Regions from separate parts of the Pseudarthrobacter equi genome, predicted to be linked through region 1. Evidence: riboswitches for the same ligand, from Rfam matches in the RefSeq annotation. Region 1 holds a riboswitch; each other region holds the start of a gene.
The links. Region 1 has a riboswitch for S-adenosylmethionine ahead of BLT71_RS02770 (LLM class flavin-dependent oxidoreductase). Riboswitches for the same ligand answer to the same signal wherever they lie in the genome.
Positions count from the first base shown of each region.

Region 2: it holds a riboswitch for S-adenosylmethionine, as region 1 does, so the genes downstream of both, BLT71_RS20085 (DUF1737 domain-containing protein) here and BLT71_RS02770 (LLM class flavin-dependent oxidoreductase) in region 1, are expected to answer to the same signal.
Region 3: it holds a riboswitch for S-adenosylmethionine, as region 1 does, so the genes downstream of both, metX (homoserine O-acetyltransferase MetX) here and BLT71_RS02770 (LLM class flavin-dependent oxidoreductase) in region 1, are expected to answer to the same signal.

Region 1 covers NZ_LT629779.1:617,137-621,407, reverse strand. The annotation lists gene BLT71_RS02775 (NtaA/DmoA family FMN-dependent monooxygenase) at 1-1,047, opposite strand, end outside; gene BLT71_RS02770 (LLM class flavin-dependent oxidoreductase) at 1,059-2,153, opposite strand; SAM riboswitch class IV at 2,189-2,297, opposite strand; gene BLT71_RS02765 (LLM class flavin-dependent oxidoreductase) at 2,513-3,781, shown strand; gene BLT71_RS02760 (rhodanese-like domain-containing protein) at 3,822-4,199, shown strand.
Region 2 covers NZ_LT629779.1:4,423,127-4,427,397, forward strand. The annotation lists gene opgC (OpgC domain-containing protein) at 1-1,735, opposite strand, end outside; SAM riboswitch class IV at 1,975-2,089, shown strand; gene BLT71_RS20085 (DUF1737 domain-containing protein) at 2,103-2,381, shown strand; gene BLT71_RS20090 (rhodanese-like domain-containing protein) at 2,378-2,788, shown strand; gene BLT71_RS20095 (O-succinylhomoserine sulfhydrylase) at 2,789-3,997, shown strand; gene BLT71_RS20100 (glutamate--cysteine ligase 2) at 4,094-4,271, opposite strand, start outside.
Region 3 covers NZ_LT629779.1:1,835,950-1,840,220, forward strand. The annotation lists gene BLT71_RS08245 (VOC family protein) at 1-637, opposite strand, end outside; SAM riboswitch class IV at 800-915, shown strand; gene BLT71_RS08250 (bifunctional o-acetylhomoserine/o-acetylserine sulfhydrylase) at 959-2,281, shown strand; SAM riboswitch class IV at 2,430-2,544, shown strand; gene metX (homoserine O-acetyltransferase MetX) at 2,557-3,672, shown strand; gene BLT71_RS08260 (hypothetical protein) at 3,813-4,271, opposite strand, start outside.

The sequences.
Region 1 (4,271 bases):
GCTTGCGCCGTGGAAGGCGTTGCCGCGGGTGGGGTTGGTGACGTCCACGACGGGGTCCGTTTCGGGAAGCGGACCGTCGGGGTCGTAATCGGTGAGGGTCCGGCCCCAGAACTGTTCCAGATACGCGATGGACGTCTCGGGGCCCACCTGCTGTTCGCGGACCCATTGGTGCTTCTCCTCCGCCTCGGCCTCGGTGGCGCCAAGGATGAACTCCTGGCCGGGGAAGATCTTCACGTCGTCGGCGGGTCGGCCAGCCTTGAGGGTGCGCGCCACGATGTCCTCGCGGAACCTTTTGGCGTCCTCGAGCTCGGCGTGCCGGGAGAAGATCACGTCGGCGTTCCGGACGGCGAAGTCCCGCCCGTCCGCCGAGTCGCCGGCCTGGAAGAGCACCGGATGGTGCTGTGAGGAGCGCGGCAGGCGGCCGGTGATGTCGACGTCGAAACTTGCGTCCGTGCGCCGGACGGGTGTGATGCTGCCTTCTTCTAGCCAGCGCCCGGCATCCCGGGACCCGGCGATTGCGCCGTCGGCCCAGGAATCCCAGATCGCTTTGGCTGTCTGGACGAAGGCCTCGGCCCGGATGTAGCGGTCCTCGTGCTTGAGGAACCCGCCGCGCCGGAAGTTGGCACCGGTCCAGGCGTTGTCCGTGGTGACGATGTTCCAGGCCGCCCGCCCGCCGGAGAGCAGGTCCAGGCTGGCCAGGCGGTGCGCCAGGTCTGCGGGATCGTTGTAGGTGGTGTTCTGGGTGGCCACCAGGCCGATGTTGGTGGTGACGGCGGCCAGGGCCGCGAGGGCTGTCTGGGCATCGGGGCGGCCGGCGACGTCGAGGTCGTGGATGCGGCCCAGGTGCTCGCGCAGGCGCAGTCCCTCGCCGAGGAAGAACGCGGAGAAGAGGCCGCGCTCCGCCGTCTGGGCCACCCGGCGGAAGGATTCGAAGTCCGTTTGGGACCCGCTCTCCGGAGTCTTCCAGACGGTGGTGTGGTTGACGCCCTGGAAGAAGACGCCGAACTGGATCTGGCCGTTGCCGGCGGGGCGGTGGTGGGTGCTCATGATGCTCTCTTTCAGGCCGCGGCGTAGCGGTTGGCGGGGCGGGGAAGGCCGAAGGTTTCGCGGAGGGTGGTTCCGGTGCGCGGTGCGGCCACACCGGCACGGCGCAGTTCCGGCAGCACCTGGGCGGCCAGTTCGGGCAGGTCAACGTCCAGGACGGCGGGGTGGAGCCGGACGCCGTCGGCTGCCCGGAACAGCTCGACCAGCAGCTCGACGAGCCCTGCCGCACTGCCGACGTACCTGGCGCCGCCCTGCCAGGGTTCGTACGCATCAAGCTCCGCGAGGCGCTCCGCCGCGGCCTGGCCACGGGAGTCGAGGACGACGTCGAGCTCCACCAGGGTGCGCGGGGTTCCGGCCGCTGCTGCCGCAGTCGCCGCGGCCGCCAGTCCGTCAACGGAACCGGCGGCGGCGAGCGCCACATCCGCTTCGACGGCGGGGATCAGGTCCGCCGGTGCGAAGACCACCAGCTGGCCCTGCAGCGGGCGGGGAATGATGGACGGGCCCTTCACGGAGAATCTGTCACCGTCAAAGTCGGCGTAGTGGAGCTTATCCCGGTCCAGGTAACGGCCGGTGGCTGCGTCCCGGATGACAGCGCCGTCCTCCCAGGAATCCCAGAGCCGGCGGCCGGCCTCCACCACGTCCGCTGCCTCGGCCAGGACATCGGCTTCGGCGAGTGCCTCGCGGCCCACGGACTGTGCCTCGGCGGGTTCGTTGGCGGCGCTGACCAGCCAGCCGGCCCGGCCGTGGGAGGAGTAGTCCAGGCTGGCCAACTGCGTGGCCACATGGAACGGCTCGGTAAACAGCGTTCCCGCTTCGGGAACCAGGCCGAGGGAGCGGGTCAGCGGAGCCGCGAAGGCCGCGCGCTGCACGGCGTCGATCCGGCCCGCGATGCCGGTGCTGCCGGCATCCAGTACGCGGGAATCGCGGAAGGTGGCCAGGTGGAAGCCTGCGATGTCCGCGGCCTGCACGGTTTCCCGTATCCGGCCGCCGCCCAGCAGGGCGCCGGGAAGGTGGGCGGCGCGGCGCCACGCAGCCGGGTGGGCGCCGTCGCCATCGAGCTCGAGCGCCACTATTTTGGAGCGCAGTTCAGGTACAGGTGTTGAAGCCATGGTTTCCTTCTTCAGGGCCGCAGGGCGGCCGGGACGACATTCACTTGCCGCGGGGCGGCCAGGTCTGTTTCCGGAGCACCCCGCCACAAAATGCCTGAGGGTTGCCGCAGCACCAGCCGGTCCTTGGCGTGCTGACTCTTGACCTATGGCTTGAATGTAGGAGCCGGTCCAATGCGTTGACAAACGCGGTTGTCGCGCGGCGTCAACGCAGGAAATCCCGCGTCAAACAGCGGTTTTTGGCGTCATCTGGGCTCTTCGGCCCACACCCGGAAGCGGGCTCCGTGACGGCCTGTTTCCCCGGGTTTAGCCCGGTGACAGGGCCGCTTGGGACCGGGTGGGCAGGCTCGTAGGGTCATGCCATGCCTACCGCTTCCGCTGTCCCCCTGTCAGTACTCGATCTCAGTCCAGTCCCTGCCGGGCAGTCGGCCGGTAACGCGCTGCGCAACAGCATTGACCTTGCTGTAGCGGCCGAGGGCCTTGGCTACCACCGCTTCTGGCTGGCCGAGCACCACCTGAACCCCGGCGTCGCCGGTTCCGCCCCGCACGTGCTCTCCGCCCTGGTTGCCGCGGCTACCCGGACCATCCGCGTGGGCACGGCCGCCACCATCCTGGGTAACTACCGGCCTCTGCAGGTGGCGGAGAATCTCGGCACGCTCGCGGCCGTGTACCCGGACCGGCTGGACCTGGGGTTCGGACGGTCAGGACAGCCCAGCACGCCGGCCGCGGATTCGACGGGTGCAGGACGGACGACGGCGGAGCCCGCCTCCGCCGTTTACGGCTCCGGCGCGGGTGCGGGCGGTGCTGGTGCTGGTGCGGACGGCACCGCGCTTCATGCGGGCTCAGCCGGCGCGGGCGCTCCGGCGCAACCGGACGAGGGAGCCCGGGTGGTGGACGGGCTCCTGGTCCCGGCGGCCCGGCGGCTCTTCAATTCCGTCCTCCCGCGGAAGTTCCGCCTCCAGGCCGAACTCCTGGGCCGCGAACCCGGCGACGCGGACAACTTCGAAAGCGACGTCCAGGACGTGATCGGGTTCTTCACCGGCGGCTTCCGGACCCGGCACGGCGAGGAAATCACTGTCACTCCGGCGCGGGGCACCACGCCCCAGTTCTGGATCCATGGTTCAACGGCCGGTCCCAGCGCCCGCCTGGCCGGGAAGCTCGGCCTGCCGTTCGGGGCGAACTACCACGTCTCCCCCGCCACCGTGCTGGATTCGGTGGCCGAGTACCGGGCCCATTTCAAGCCGTCGGCCGCGCTGGCGGAGCCATACGTCACCGTCTCCGCGGACGTCCTGGTGGCCGATGACGGGCAGACCGCCCGCACCCTTGGTGCCGGTTATGCCGCCTGGGTGCACAGCATCCGCACCGGCCACGGCGCCATCCCCTACCCCGCACCCAGTGACGGCGGCCGCCTGGATGCGCAGGCAGCCGCACCCGAAACCGGGGCTCCGGACCTCATCCGGGACCGGGTGGAAACGCGGTTCGTGGGCGGCGCGGCGCAGGTGGCGGACCAATTACGCGACCTGCAGCACGCCACGGGCGCCCAGGAACTGTTGATCACCACCATCGCCCACAACCACCGGCACCGCGTGCGCTCCTACGAACTGCTGGCTGCCGAGTGGGGCCTGGCCTGAAGTTTGTCCCATCACCATCCACACACGAGAAGGAAAAGTCATGACCACTGAAACCGAAACAGACACCCAGCTCGTCACGGCCGCAGAAGCCGCCCAACTGATTGCCGGCGGTGCATTGCTGGTTGACGTCCGCAGCGACGCCGGACGCAACAGCACCGGGGCAGTCCCGGGAGCACTGGTGGTGGACCGCGGGCGCGTGGAGGAGGATTTCGGCCCCGGTTCGGACAAACGCCTGGCGCAGGTTGAGGGCACGGACCAGAAGATCGTGGTGTTCTGCGGCTCCGTGAACGGCTCCGGCCCGGTTGCACGGAAACTTGAGCTGCTCGGTTACGCCAACGCGGTGCACGTTGACGGCGGTTTCCCCGCCCTGCGCGACGCCGGTGTACCGACCACCGGGCCCGTCGACACCGCTAGCTAGGCGTCCGCCGATTCCCTGGGCCGGGGAACCTGGCCCGGCACCGATCCCGGCACCGACAGGCGCCACCCGCCA
Region 2 (4,271 bases), 650 kb from region 1:
GTGGCGGCACCGGGAACTGGAAGAGGGATTCCATCCCCGCATACAGGTCGTAGGTGCGGCCGGCGCCCTGGTGGCCGGCCCCGCCGGTCCCCTGGTCCACGAAAGTGGTGAGCGCCTCGGTCCGGAAAATGGGGAGGAGCGAAACCAGGAAGACGCCGATCAGGACCACCAGCGCCGTCAGGTACAGCTTGCCGGCGCGGCGGGACGTCAGGTCCAGCACGGTGCCGAAGTCCTCGCGCACCCGGGGGCCGTAGACCATGCCCACCACCAGCCCGGAGAACAGCACGAACAGTTCTGCGCCGCTGACGAAGCCAACTGCCTCCTGGGTCAGCAGCTGGAACAGCGATGTCATGCCCAAGTGGTTGACCACCACGAAGACGATGGCCATGCCGCGGAGCAGGTCCACCCGGGAATCCCGCTTGGAGGGGTCGGCGTAGCCCCAGGCGGTAGCGGCGTTCACCCTGCGGGGAACCTGCCACAGTGCCACCAGCAGGAGGATCAGCGCCGCGCCCACTGTCCAGGCTGCGGCGCCCGTCAGGGTGTTGGCCCGGACATAGCTGCCGCCTGTGCCTACTTCCGTGACGGGTCCGGTGACCATTGACGAATCCTTCAGCCGCGCGTGGGCAGCCTCGGCCACGGCAGAGTTGCCGGTCAGCAGCCAACTGATGCTCGCCACTCCAGTGTCCCGGGTGCTGGTCCGTTCGTCCCACACCACCAGCGCAGTCTTCTGGAACTCGGCGGACGTGGCGGCCCCCACCACCTGGTCGAACCAGCCGGCCTTGACGTCCACTTCGGAGGCGCCTCCGGAGGACGGGCTGTAGAACGCGGCGGTCTGCAGCACGAACGGCTTGCCGCGCCCGGCTGAATAGTCCCTGTAGAAGTTTTCCCCGCCGGAGGCTGTGAGCATCTCCCGCAGCTCGCCCGCCCTGGGTACCGTGTTCACCGCCGCCCCGCCGGCCGTATCGTCGTGGAAGGCGGTCAGGCCCACCCAGTCCACGGCGTCGTCGCCGGGGTAGTACGGTCCGTAGGCGCTGTCCGCCCCGTCCCAGGTTCCGTCACCGTTGGTGTCGAGCAATGCGAAACCCCCGCTGCCGGGTGCTGCCGCGTTCCGGCTCCGGGCGAAGGGATAGTCCTTGCCAAGGTACGGCTCCCACACCATCAGCGGACCGCCGTCGGACTTCTTGAACGCCGCGGACACCGCACGGAAGGCGTCCCGGTACGCGCCGGGTTGCTGGCCCCATTCCACCCAGCTGGCATTCATATCCGGGGCAAAACGGATCAGCACCTGCCCGGTGAAACCCGATGTCAGCCGCCGCACTTCCGCGGCAAAGGACGCTGCGGCAGCGTCATCAATCTGGTCGAGCGGCACAGTGGGCTTCACAGTGAACATCGCATGCGAACCCTGGAGTGACGCCTGCTCCAGGAAGCCCCGGAGGTTGTTCTGCTCCGAGGGGCGGTACGGCAGGGCGAGGTCGTGGCCGTAGGCGGCGGGAGATGCTCCAAGCCGTTCGGCGAAACCGGCAGCGGAATCTTCACCCCACTCCAGCACCGCGCCCAGCAGGGGTTTTCCCTCGTCCGGGTTAAGGTCGGCGGCGCTGGCGGCGCCTGCGGGCAGCACCACGGCACACGCTGCCAGAAGCACAACGGCAAGGAATGTCCACACCCTCGACGCGCCCGCGCGGAACGATTGGACCGAAGGTTTGGTGCGTCGTCGCGCGGATGTACGCATGCTCATGGAACCCCCCGGTGCCGAAGACCTGATGGGGCAGCGGCCCCACCTGTACTTTATCGGTCGAAGCCCGCCGGGAATGCATGCAGGAAGCAGCGTAAAACCCGCCCACCTGCGGCAATGCCGCCGTCGGGCGCTGCCCGGAAAGCGCCCGGCACGCCTGTGACCCTGTGTTTCCGGTTCAGTTACGGAAGATGACGACGGCGGCGGTGCGGCTCCCGGCGGCAGGTGTTACGTTTTTGGGGAGTAATGAGTACCGGCGCCAAGCCCTGACTGGCCGGTCGGCAACCCTCCTTCCACGGCGGGGTGCCTCAGGTGAATACTCGGCATATCGACCGATTCGAGCTGCAAGCGTGAGAGAAGGAGATCCGTCATGTCTGACGCACCTGTCCCTGAAGAGAAATTGTCCTACCGCCTGATCAGCGGCCCGGACGACCGCGCCTTTTGCGAGCGGATCTCGGCTGCCCTGGCGGAAGGGTACGTGCTGCACGGCAGCCCGGCAGTGACCTTCAACGGCAGCAGCGTCATCGTGGCCCAGGCCGTGGTGCTCCCGGCAGCCATCGCCTCCGCGGACGCCGCCGTCGCCACCGCTGTGGACCACCTGGAATCCGCCACTGAAGAACCCGAATTCGACGGCGAGGGCCACGCATGAGCTACGCAGGAGACCTGACACCCCAGGAGGCCTGGGCCAAACTGGAGCAGGGCGCCATCCTGGTGGATGTCCGCACTGAGGGCGAATGGGCGCACATTGGCATCCCGGACACCAAGGCCACGGACAACGATCCTCTGTTCATCCAGTGGACGTTTCCGGGCGGCATTCCCAACCCGGAATTCATAACCGACCTTGAGCAGCAGGGCCCGGAGAACCGCGGCACCGAGCTGCTGTTCCTGTGCCGCTCCGGGCAGCGCTCCATTGCGGCGGCTACGGCGGCAACCCGGGCGGGCTTCATCTCCTACAACGTCCTGGAAGGCTTCGAAGGCGAACCGGACCGTTACGGCGAACGCACCGTCAACGGCTGGAAGAACCGCGGCCTGCCCACCAACCTCGGAAAGAACTAAGTGACCTTCAACGAAGATGCCGCCGGCTGGAGCCCTGACACCCAGGCCGTCCGCGGGGGGCTGGACCGCACCAACTTCCAGGAAACGTCCGAGGCGATTTTCCTCAACTCCGGGTTCGTGTACGAGTCCGCCGCCGCTGCCGAACGCGCCTTCACCGGCGAAGACGAACGCTTCGTCTACTCCCGCTACGGCAACCCCTCGGTGGCCACGTTCCAGGAACGCCTCCGCCTGCTGGAGGGCACCGAGGCATGCTTTGCGACGGCGTCCGGCATGTCCGCCGTCTTCACGGCCCTCGGCGCGCTGCTGGCTGCCGGGGACCGGGTGGTGGCTGCCCGCTCGCTGTTCGGCTCCTGCTTCGTGATCCTCAACGAAATCCTGCCGCGGTGGGGCGTGGAGACCGTGTTCGTCGACGGCCCTGACCTGGACCAGTGGCGGTCCGCCCTGTCCGAGCCCACCACCGCTGTCTTCTTCGAGTCTCCTTCCAATCCCATGCAGGAAATCGTGGACATCGCGGCGGTCAGCGAACTTGCGCACGCGGCGGGTGCCACGGTGGTGGTGGACAACGTCTTCGCCACTCCGCTGCTGCAGCGCTGCGGCCAGCTGGGGGCGGACGTGATTGTGTACTCCGGCACCAAACACATCGATGGCCAGGGCCGGGTGCTGGGCGGGGCCATCCTGGGTACCAAGGAATTCATTGACGGTCCCGTGAAGCAACTGATGCGCCATACCGGGCCCGCCCTGTCCGCGTTCAACGCCTGGGTGCTCGCCAAGGGCCTGGAGACCATGGGACTGCGCGTCAGCCACTCCTCGGCCACGGCGCTGCGGCTCGCGGAATGGTTGGAGCAGCAGCCCGCCGTCAGCTGGGTGAAGTACCCGCTCCTGAAGTCCCACCCGCAGTACGGGCTCGCGGCCAAGCAGATGAAGGCCGGCGGCACGGTGCTGACGCTCGAACTGGCACCGTCCGGCGGCCGCACGGGCAAGGAGGCCGCGTTCGCACTGCTGGACGCGCTGCGGGTCATCGACATCTCCAACAACCTGGGCGACTCCAAGTCCCTCATCACCCACCCGGCCACCACCACGCACCGGGCCATGGGCCCGGAGGGCAGGGCCGCGATCGGCCTGACCGACGGCGTGGTGCGCCTGTCCGTTGGGCTGGAGGACGCCGAAGACCTCATCGGAGACCTGGAACAGGCCCTCAAGCAGATCTAGGGTGCTCCCGCTGCGGCGGCGCTGATCCGGACACGGACGGCGTCGCCGGCGGCGGGCCCTGCCTGGTTGTGACGGCGACCCGCCCGGCAGTGCGGTCTAGGACTGCCGCACCCGCAGCAGTTCGGGAACGGTGTCCACTTCCGAAGGATCCAGGGCGTCGCGCATGGTCACCCTGACCGCGTGCTTCACCACTGCGCCGAAGCCGAAGTCCTCGGGCTGGCCGGCCAGTGCCTTTTCCCGCACCTGGCGCTGCTCAGCCGAGCCCGTGCCGCGG
Region 3 (4,271 bases), 1.2 Mb from region 1:
AGAGGGTGACGGCTCCATTGGCGGTTTCGAACGTGACGGACAGGATGCCGGGGGTGCCGTGCGGGGCCACCCATTCGACAGCCACGTCCTCCAGCGGCTTCTCCACCGGCTCGCCCAGCCATTCGGTGACCCGCGAAGCGGAGCCGGCGATGGTCAGGCAGCTCATCTTGAGGCTGCTGTCATAGGCGTTGGACGGGTGCAGCGACGGGTCGCCTTGCCACTTGAGCATGTACGGGACCTGGGGGTCGGCGATGAGTCCCAGGATGCCGATCTGCTTCCACACCAGTTCCCGGCCGTCCGGGAACTTGCGGTTGCCGTTGACGGCCGCGCGGCCCAGGCGCTCCTCGAACGGGGCGAGGTCGTCCACTTCGACGCACCAGCCCATCCAGCCGCCGCCCGCCGCGGAACGGGCCCGTACGGCCTGTCCAAAGGGAGCCTTGTCCGAGGCGGGGTGGTCAAGGACCTCCACCACTTCGAGGTACTTGTGGCCCGCGAGCGGGATGATCATATTCCGGGTTCCGAACCGGGGATGTACCCCGCCTTTCACTGCCTCAACGCCGAGGGCAGATGCAATTCGTTCGGTAGTGGCCGCGAGGCCATCGTGTTCACAGGCGTAAGAGACGTGATCCATGCGCATGCCAACATCTTGGCACTTTGTGATCGGGCTCTCAGCTTAGGGTTGCCTTACTCGAAATTTCCATTTTCTTGGGGATCAGTTTTCCGCCCTGCCGGCAGCCGCGGAGACCATGTTCGTCACAATCCTGTCCGCCGCCGCCAAGGTGTTCCTACACTGGGCGCAGGTCATGAGTGCCAGCGCCAAGCCCCGGCTCGCTGGCCGGCAACCCTCCATCCGCGGTGGGGTGCCCCGGGTGAGGACCTGGTTGTCCGGCAACGGCCGGGCGGCAAGCGCGGCCCGCGGTGCTCACAGCATGCCGGGCCCATGTCAAAGGAGCCTTGAATGTCCAACGGTTGGTCCTTCGAAACCCGCCAGATCCACGCCGGCCAGGAGCCCGATGGCGCCACCGGCGCCCGGGCCCTGCCCATCTACCAGACCACCTCGTTTGTGTTCCCCAGCGCCGAAAGCGCGGCCAACCGGTTCGCCCTGGCGGAACTGGCCCCCATCTACACCCGCATCGGCAACCCCACCCAGGAGGCCGTGGAGCAGCGCATCGCCAGCCTCGAAGGGGGACTCGGCGCCCTGCTGCTCAGCTCCGGCCAGGCCGCGGAGACCTTCGCCATCCTGAACATCGCAGAGGCGGGCGACCACATCGTGGCCAGCCCCAGCCTGTACGGCGGAACCTACAACCTGTTCGCCCACACGCTGAAGAAGTTCGGCATCACCGTGACGTTCGTGGCTGACCCGGACAACCTGGACCAGTGGCGGGACGCCGTGCAGCCCAACACCAAGCTGTTCTTCGGCGAGGTGGTCTCCAACCCGCGCCAGGACGTCCTGGACATCGAAGGCATCTCCGGGGTGGCGCACCAGGCCGGCGTGCCCCTCATCGTGGACAACACCCTCTCCACGCCGTACCTGATCCGTCCCCTGGAATGGGGCGCCGACATCGTGGTCCACTCGGCCACCAAGTACCTCGGCGGGCACGGAGCGGCGATCGCCGGCGTCATCGTCGACTCAGGCAAGTTCGATTTCAGCAAGGACCCGGAACGGTTCCCGGGCTTCAACACCCCGGACCCCACCTACAACGGCCTGGTCTACGGCAGGGACCTCGGGGAAAACGGCCTCCTCGGCGCAAACCTGTCCTACATCCTCAAGGCGCGCGTCCAGCTCCTGCGGGACCTCGGCTCGGCCGTCTCGCCGTTCAACGCCTTCCTGATCGCCCAGGGCCTGGAGACGCTGAGCCTGCGCGTGGAACGCCACGTGGCCAACGCCACCGAGGTGGCCCGCTGGCTGGAACGCCGGGACGACGTCGAATCCGTCGCCTACGCAGGCCTGCCGTCCAGCCCCTGGTACGAGCGCGGCCGCAAGTACGGGCCCAAGGGGACGGGCGCCGTCGTCGCCTTCAACCTTGCCGGGGGAGCCGAAGCGGGGCAGCGGTTCGTCGACGCCCTGGAACTGCACTCGCACGTCGCCAACATCGGCGACGTCCGGTCCCTGGTGATCCACCCTGCCTCCACCACCCACAGCCAGCTGACGCCGGAACAGCAGGCGGTAGCGGGCGTGACCCCCGGCCTGGTGCGGCTGTCGGTGGGCATCGAGCACATCGATGACATCCTGGCAGACCTTGAGGCGGGCTTCCGGGCCGCCAAGGGCGCGGCCGGCTAAGCCAAAGACGTACGACGGCGGGAGGCCGGCCAGGCGGCCGGCCTCCCTTTCCGCCGGTCAGCCGTCCGGGAAAGGCAGCGCGGACCGCCAAGTCACAACCAGTCACATGCTTGGCCATCAGCGGGGGGTGTTTCGTACACTCGAACCAGGTCATGAGTGCCAGTGACAGCCCCGGCTTGCTGGCCGGCAACCCTCCTTCCGCGGCGGGGTGCCCCGGGTGAAGACCTGGCCTGCCGGTAAACGACGGCGGGCAAGCGCGTAGAAGAGGTCTTGCCATGACGGTTACCGTCGCCCGTACAACCGCACCCGAACACGGAATTGTCCGCTATGCCTCCATCGGTGGCCTGCAGCTCGAGGGCGGTGGATTCCTGCCGGACGTCACCCTGGCGTACGAAACGTGGGGGACCCTGAACGCCGATGGCAGCAACGCCATCCTGGTGGAGCACGCCCTGACCGGCAGCACGCATGTGACCCGCGGGGACACCGACGAGGAAGGCTGGTGGGAACACCTGGCCGGGCCCGGCGCCCCCGTGGACACTGACCGCTTCTTCGTGGTCTCCATCAACATTGTGGGCGGCTGCTACGGCTCCACCGGGCCGTCCTCGCCCGGCCCCGACGGCAAGCCCTGGGGTTCCAGGTTCCCCCTGGTGACGCTCCGGGACAGCACGGAAGCTGAAGCCCGCCTGGCGGACCAGCTGGGCATCAGGAGCTGGTACGCGGTGCTGGGCGGCTCCATGGGCGGCGCCCGGGCCCTGGAATGGGCCGTCACGTTCCCCGAACGGGTGCAGCGCTGTGCCGTCATCTCGGTGGGAGCCGCCAGCACGGCCGAACAGATAGCGTTCGCCCAGGCGCAGACCCTGGCCATCCGCCAGGACCCGAACTTCAACGACGGCGACTACTACGGCGGTCCCTGCCCCGAGGACGGCCTGGCGCTCGCCCGCCGCATTGCCCACATCACCTACCGGTCGGCCGCCGAGCTGGAGTACCGCTTCGGCCGTGAAGCCCAGGCTTCGGAGTCGCCGCTGCAGGGCGGGGTCCTTGCCGGCAGGGGCCGGTACCAGGTGGAGAGCTACCTGGACCACCAGGGCAGCAAGCTGGTCCGGCGCTTCGATGCGAACAGCTATATCGCCCTCACCGAGGCGCTCATGAGCCACGACGTTTGCCGTGGCCGGGGAAGCCTGGCCGATACCCTCGCCCGGACCAGTGCCCGGTTCTTCGTGGCGGCCGTGGAATCGGACCGGCTCTACTTCCCGTCCCAGTCACACGAGCTGGCCCAGGCACTGCCTGGCGACGTCGAGGTCCACCTCATCCAGGCGCCCATCGGCCACGATGGCTTCCTGACCGAAATCGGCCAGCTGGGCGCCCAGCTCCGGGCGGAGTTCCTGGCCTAGCAGCGCGGCCCGCACATGAAACAGAGGCTTGTCCGCGGATCCGAACCCTTAAGGGGCAGGTGGCGCGAACAAGCCTCTGATTGATGATCCCGGGGACGTGATGGCGCCCGGAGGCCCTTAGAGGCTTTCTGCGGCGCAGGCTAGCCGTTCATGATTTCGCTGCGGCGGGCCATGTAGTCCTCCATGGACATTTCGCCGTTGCTGTACTTCTGGTCCAGTTCCGCGAGTTTCCGGGCCCGGAATCCCTGCGGGGCCGACGGCGGCGGGGGAGTGGCAGGTGCTGCCGGCTGTTCCGGCGCGGGGTACCCGGGCTGCTGCTGGCCGGGCTGGGGCTGGTTGTAGGGAGGCTGGCTGAACTGCTGCTCCCCGTACGGCGGCTGACCGAAGGGCTGCCCGCCCTGGCCGGGGACCGGCGGCTGGCCGTACTGGTAGGGCCCGGGCTGGGGGACGTTCGGTGCCTGCTGGCCGATCTGCCGGAACCCGCCCGAGTAGTAGTCCTGCTGGGTGTAGCCATCGCGCGGCTGTCTGCTCTGCGGCCCGGCCGATCCGGGGAACTGGCCGCCCGGGTTCTGGCTGCCGGGATATTGGCCGGCACCGGG